Regions from separate parts of the Pseudomonas sp. 3MAES_34.3B genome, predicted to be linked through region 1. Evidence: riboswitches for the same ligand, from Rfam matches in the RefSeq annotation. Region 1 holds a riboswitch; each other region holds the start of a gene.
The links. A riboswitch is a leader RNA that binds a small molecule or an ion and turns the genes downstream of it on or off. The one in region 1 is predicted to bind cobalamin.

Region 1 (2,191 bases):
TGCTGGTGGCGGTAGGGCGCACACCTCGCACCGAACGCTACGGGCTGGAGGCGCTTGATCTGGCCATGACGGGGCGGGCTATCAAGGTAGATACCTGTTGCCGCACCAGCATGACCGATGTGTGGGCCATCGGCGATGTGACCGGCGAACCAATGCTCGCGCACCGGGCGATGGCGCAAGGCGAGATGGTGGCCGAGCTCATCGCGGGGCACCGTCGCGAGTTCACGCCCCGGGCGATCCCGGCGGTGTGCTATACCGACCCGGAAATCGTGGTGGCGGGGCTTACGCCGGAACAGGCCGGCAGCCAGGCGCTGGTTGCCAGCTTCCCCTTTGCCGCCAACGGCCGCGCAATGACGCTGGGCGCGACTACCGGCTTCGTGCGGGTGGTGGCACGCGAAGATGACCACTTGATCCTCGGTTGGCAAGCCGTGGGCCCGGGCGTGTCGGAATTGGCAGCTGCCTTCAGCCAGTCTCTGGAACTGGGCGCGCGGCTTGAAGACATCGCCGGTACCATTCACGCCCATCCCACCTTGGGCGAAGCGGTGCAGGAAGCGGCAATGCGCGCGCTGGGGCATGCATTGCATATCTGAAATGGACCGTCAGGCGCCAGAACCCGCTGCATAGAGCGGCTGGCGCCATTATCAAAAACGGTGATTGTTGCCAGCACAGTGTTCAATTTCTCGAACGGCGCGTGAGGCGGTTTACTAACCCCAACGAAAAGCCACTTCATCACCCAACGAGGACACGAACATGAAAACCGCATTCGCCATCGCCGCCCTGACCGCTGTATTCGCCACTGGCGCCTTTGCACAGGATGGTGCCGACCGCGCCGTTACCGCTAATTTGCCGGTCGAAACCTACCACTACGGCATGCAGCTGGATGTCCAGAAAATCATCTCCAAGACCGACGTCAGCAACAAAAGCGGCGTGGTACCGGTGACCATGGTTTACCAGGACAGCAAAGGTGAGCTGCACAAGGTGCAATACCTGCAACAAGGCGGCTACGACGACCGCGCCAACGGTTGAACCACCGCGTTGCACCCAAAGCCCCGGCCCTCCCGGGGCTTTTGCTTTTGCGCGCAGGTGTCGGCCCGCGCACCTTCGATTTGACGTTCCTACCTTGGCATGCTTTCCTTACGCCTTTCGTTCGGGTGCCCTTCGCAGGGTGAAACGGGAAACCGGTGCGCCGCAAGGCCAGTCCGGTGCTGCCCCCGCAACGGTAAGCGAGTGCGTTTCCAATCCACTGTGCACAGGCATGGGAAGGGGGAACGAACCGGCCGGCTTCTGCCTGCCCCTCGCAAGCCCGGAGACCGGCCCGATCGACATCATTGACACCTGCGGTGGGCGGGCTGTCCGATCTCCGCTGTGCGGAGGCTCGGCGCCTGCTCGTCACTCACCTGAGGGAAGCGCCATGTCCGCCCATACTGCTAGCCACGTTATTACTCGCCCCGCCTCCACCCTTGCGCAACGCGTTACCGCGGCGTGCTTCGCTACCCTGCTCGGCGCCGGGCTGGTGTATTTCGCCGGTTTCTCACACATCCCCGCCGTGCACAATGCCGCCCATGACACCCGCCACAGCGCAGCCTTCCCTTGCCACTGAGGGCATGTTCATGATGACGCGTATTCTGCGCACCGCTGGCTTCGCCGGCCTGTTCGCGGCCCTGCTGCTCACGTTCATGCAAAGCCTGTGGCTCAGCCCGTTGATCCTTCAGGCTGAAACCTACGAGACCGCAGCACCGGCTACCCATGAGCACGGGGCTCTGGGTGCCGCCACCCATGAGCATGAACACGAAGCAGCGGCGTGGGAACCCGAGGACGGCTGGCAGCGCTTGCTGTCCACTACAGGCGGTAACCTGGTGGTCGCGGTGGGCTTTGCCCTGATGCTGGCCGGCCTGTACACCCTGCGTGCACCCGGGCGCACCGCCGAGGGGCTGCTATGGGGCCTGGCGGGCTATGCGGTGTTTACCCTCGCGCCTACCCTGGGGCTACCGCCGGAATTGCCAGGCACTGCAGCGGCAGACCTGACCTCGCGTCAGCTGTGGTGGATCGGTACGGCAGCGTCAACTGCCGTCGCGTTGGCGTTGATGGTGTTTTCCCCGAACTGGCTGCTGAAAATAGCGGGTGCGGTATTGCTGGTCATCCCGCACATCATCGGCGCACCGCAACCGCCCACTCATGAAAGCCTGGCCCC
Region 2 (2,191 bases), 400 kb from region 1:
AAATGGCCGCCGGGGTGACCGACAGCTCTTCCCCGGCGGCGGCGAAGCTGCCGAGCCGGGCGGCGGATTCAAAACCGCGCAGGGCGGTGAGGGGAAGGTGGGCAAACACCGGGTTTAGCCTCATTAGGGGTGGGTCAAATCTACTTGCTTGCACCGCCGGGCTCAACCATCGAAGCTGCGCGCATGTTCACGGGAGTTTTGACATGCAAGGCGCGAAACGCAAAATCGTCCAGGCCGTGCTCTACGAAGCGGGAGCCCTGATATTCGTGGCACCTGCCCTGGCCCTGCTATTTGGCCAGGGGATGGGGCACTCCACCGTGCTCTCGGTAGTGATCAGCACCGTTGCGCTGGGCTGGAACATGCTGTTCAACCATCTGTTCGAAGCGTTCGAGCGCCGTCGGGGCTGGCATGCACGTACGCCCTTCAGGCGGCTGCTGCATGCGGTGGGCTTTGAAGGCGGCCTTACGGCCATTCTCACCCCGGTAATGGCTTACGGCCTTGGCGTGGACCTGATTACCGCTTTCCTCACCAACGTAGGGCTGTTTGCCTTCTTCTTCGTTTATGCCTACGGCTTTCAATGGGTGTTTGACAAGGCCTTCGGGCTGCCTCGGCAAACAATGTTCAACGCCAGTGCATGCCCCGGCGCGGATTGACCTGTGGGCTGGCACTGCGTAGGCTTGCCCCTCGAGGTGCTTCCAGGGGCAATGCCTGCTGAAGCTAAGATGGGAACGCGGTAACAAGCCGCGGCTGCCCCCGCAACTGTGAGCGGTAAAGCCTGGCCAATGCCACTGCCTTCGGGGCGGGAAGGCGCCAGGCCGCCATCGGGTGTATTGCCCGGGGCGCCGCAAGCCAGGAGACCTGCCTCGTGCCGATCCTTTTATTCAACCGGGCGGGGTGATCCGGTGCGAACCTGCCCAGGCGCCGCCTGCGGTGCCTTCGCGCCTGCCCGCCACAGTGCCAGGGCCACCCATGAAAACGCTCAGCAAGCTTCCCGTTACCATCGTTACCGGCTTCCTTGGGTCGGGTAAAACCACGCTGCTTCGTCACATTCTCGATAACGCCGAAGGCCGGCGCATTGCGGTGATCGTGAACGAGTTCGGCGAGCTGGGCATCGACGGCGACCTGCTCAAGCAGTGCAGCATCGGCTGCACCGAAGAAGAAGCCGCAGGGCGCGTGTTCGAGCTGGCCAACGGTTGCCTGTGCTGCACCGTCCAGGAGGAATTCTTCCCGGTGATGCGTGAATTGGTGCAGCGCCGCGGCACCCTGGACCACATCCTTATCGAAACCAGCGGCCTGGCCCTGCCCAAACCGCTGGTGCAGGCCTTCCAATGGCCAGATATTCGCAATGCGTGCACCGTTGACGCGGTGATCACCGTGGTGGATGCCCCTGCGGTGGCCGCCGGCACCTTCGCCGCCTTCCCTGAAGCCGTGGACGCGCAGCGCCGGCAGGACCCGAACCTGGACCACGAGTCCCCACTGCACGAGCTGTTCGAAGACCAACTGGCCAGTGCCGACCTGGTAATCCTGAACAAGGTCGATCTGATCGACGCGCAAGGCCTGGAACGCGTGCGTGCTGAAGTGAGCGAAGAGCTGCCGGCCGCGGTGAAAGTGGTCGAAGCCAGTGCCGGGCAGCTGCCGTTGGCAGTACTGCTGGGCTTGGGCGCCGAATCGGAAGCGCACATCGATGGCCGCCTTACCCATCACGATCAACACCATGATGGCGAAGAAGCGGACCACGACCATGACGCCTTCGATTCCATCTGGGTCGAGTTGCCGGAAGCGCCAGAAGCTGCATTGATGGCGGCGCTCGAAGGCGTGGTCCAGCGTCACGACGTACTCAGGGTGAAAGGCTTTGCCGCCATCCCCGGGAAACCCATGCGCTTGCTGGTACAGGGCGTAGGCAGCCGGTTCGACCGGCATTTCGACCGGCCGTGGGCTGCGGGCGAGGCCCGGGTAAGCCGGTTGGTATTGATTGGCCAGGCGCTGGACGGTGGCGTGCTGCGCGATGAACTGACCCAAGCGTTGCGCGGCTGACCGATGCACCTGCTACGCACCCAGCCCGGCGGTTTCGTTCCGGACGACAGCATCGCGGACCTGGGCCAGAGCCCGGCTGAACTGGTAATCCTGTGCAGCGGCGATTCCCACCTTGCCCTGTTGGCCGAAGCGGCGAACGGCCTGCCGGGGGACTACC
Region 3 (2,191 bases), 380 kb from region 1:
GCGTCCATGTTGCGGGTAACGGGGTCGCTTTTCAGAAACGCCAGTTTCTTCGCATAGTCATCGGCGGGGAAGCGGCGGCGGTCCATGCGGGCGATCACGATCAGGCTGGGGTTGGCGCGGGCCAGCGTTTCCCAGCCAACGGTCGGCCATTCCTCGTTGGACTCCACCACGTTATGAATGCCTAGCGTGCTGAGCATGAAGTCTGCCACGCCCTTTCTTCCTGCCACGAAGGGGTCGCTGGCGAGGTCCGCGCTGGAAAACCACACCACAGCCGAAACGTCTTTACCCGGGTGTTGCCCGGCGCGGGTAACCGCTTGCGCCAGCCGGGCCTTGTACTGCTCCACCAGTGCGTCGCCACGCGCCGTTACGTCAAAGATGTCGGCCAGCTGGCGCACGCTCTTGTACAGGCTTGCGATATCGAAGGTTTCGAGGCGGGTACCGTCGGCGCCCTTGAGGTTGTCCTTGCCTTCGCAGTCTGAAGGCAGCAGGTAGGTGGGAATGTTCAGGTCGTGGAATTGCTCCCGGGTACCCACTGCGCCCTGGGGGCCCACCATCCATTCGAACTGCACCGCCACCAGCTGTGGTCGCTTGGCCAGCACCGCCTCGAAGCTCGGTTCGTTGTCCGCCAGGCGTTCCACCTTGGCATTTTGCGCCGCGTACTCGGGCTGTACCTGATCGAACCACAGCGAAGTGCCCACCAACCGGTCCCCCAGCCCTAGCGCATAGAGCAGCTCGGTGCCGGCCTGGCCAATGGTCACGGCGCGCTGGGGGGCTTGAGTGAACGTGAGCGCCTTGCCGCAGTTTTCAACCGTGAGCGGGTAGTGCACCGGCGCGGCCAGGGCAGCCGCTGGCAACGCAAGCAACAGGGTGAGGGCAGGGCGGCAGAGCATGTTCAACGGCAGGTCTCCAGCGTTGGGCCATCACGGCGAGCGCTGGAAAGCACATGGCCGCAAGCCCTGCCTGGCAATGGCCGGGGTCACGGAAATGCCCTTCCCGGGCACCCCGCCGGTCAGTGGTTGTATGGATGGCCGGCAGGTCTCCTGACTGGCGGGTCGTGGCGTGCCCACGCCTTCCCGGGTGTTCCCAGTGGCCTGTGTAGAGCACGCTCGCCGCCTACAGTTGCGGGGGCAGTTCCGTTTCAGGCCGTGGCCTGGTGGATTCCCTGTTAGTTCCTCTCGGAAACCGGCGGGGCGATAGTAACCGAAACGAAAGGATTGGCAACCGCGGGGCAATACACCGGTTAACAGCTGGCCTCGGTTTGCGCGGTCACGGCATGCTGCGCCAGGAGCAAGGTCGCCAGGGCGTCAGGGGGCATGGGGCGGCCCAGCAGGTAACCCTGGGCCTGGTCGCAGCCCAAAGTGGCAAGCACTTCGAGCTGCTCGGGTGTTTCCACACCCTCGGCAGTGACCACCATGCCCAGGCTTTTGCCCATGGCCACCACCGCGCTGACAATCGCCTGGTTGTTGGCCTTGGGGTCGCTGAGGTTCATCACGAAACTGCGGTCTATCTTGATGCCATCGAACGGGTAACAGCTGAGGTAGCTCAGTGATGAATACCCGGTGCCGAAGTCGTCCATGGACAATTTCACGCCCAGCTTCTTGAGCTGGACCATCAACGCCAGGGCCCCGTCGGCATTGTCGATCATCACGCTTTCGGTCACTTCCACCTCCAGGCGCGAGGCTGGTAGCCCGGTGCCCGCCAAGGTTCGCTCGATACGGGCGACCAGGTCGCTGCGCATGAATTCGATACAGGACAGGTTCACCGATACGAACACCGGCTCGGGCCAGGTGGCCACCAGCGCGCAGGCGCGGCGCATCACAATGTCGCTGAGGGCGACGATGAGGCCGGTTTCCTCTGCCAGTGGAATGAACACCGCAGGGCTGAGCAGGCCCTTTTCCGGGTGCTGCCAGCGCACCAGCGCCTCGGCGCCGAGAATACGCGCGCCGGTGATATCGAAACGCGGCTGGAACACCACGCTGAATTCATCATGTTGCACGGCGCGCTTGAGGTCCTGCTCCAGCTGCCTGCGTTCCTCGATGCGGGTCTTCATCTCGGCGTTGTACAGCTGCCAGCTGTGGCGGCCCCTCCCTTTGGCTTCATACAGCGCAATATCGGCCAGGCGCAGCAGCTCCTCGGCATCGGTGCTGTCTATCGGTGCCTGGGCGATGCCGATGCATAGCCCCAGGCGAAG

Region 2: another riboswitch for cobalamin. It lies ahead of cobW (cobalamin biosynthesis protein CobW); the one in region 1 lies ahead of AC3Z8Y_RS12515 (CbtB domain-containing protein).
Region 3: another riboswitch for cobalamin. It lies ahead of AC3Z8Y_RS14030 (ABC transporter substrate-binding protein); the one in region 1 lies ahead of AC3Z8Y_RS12515 (CbtB domain-containing protein).

Annotation. Positions count from the first base shown of each region.
Region 1 covers NZ_CM176960.1:2,804,081-2,806,271, forward strand. Annotated here, with positions in the region: gene lpdA (dihydrolipoyl dehydrogenase) at 1-590, shown strand, start outside; gene AC3Z8Y_RS12510 (DUF2790 domain-containing protein) at 751-1,026, shown strand; cobalamin riboswitch at 1,133-1,333, shown strand; gene AC3Z8Y_RS12515 (CbtB domain-containing protein) at 1,412-1,600, shown strand; gene AC3Z8Y_RS12520 (CbtA family protein) at 1,611-2,191, shown strand, end outside.
Region 2 covers NZ_CM176960.1:2,402,349-2,404,539, forward strand. Annotated here, with positions in the region: gene AC3Z8Y_RS10725 (LysR substrate-binding domain-containing protein) at 1-109, opposite strand, end outside; gene AC3Z8Y_RS10730 (PACE efflux transporter) at 204-653, shown strand; cobalamin riboswitch at 671-880, shown strand; gene cobW (cobalamin biosynthesis protein CobW) at 970-2,034, shown strand; gene cobN (cobaltochelatase subunit CobN) at 2,038-2,191, shown strand, end outside.
Region 3 covers NZ_CM176960.1:3,188,381-3,190,571, reverse strand. Annotated here, with positions in the region: gene AC3Z8Y_RS14030 (ABC transporter substrate-binding protein) at 1-890, opposite strand, end outside; gene AC3Z8Y_RS14025 (hypothetical protein) at 889-1,044, shown strand; cobalamin riboswitch at 1,014-1,202, opposite strand; gene AC3Z8Y_RS14020 (bifunctional diguanylate cyclase/phosphodiesterase) at 1,241-2,191, opposite strand, start outside.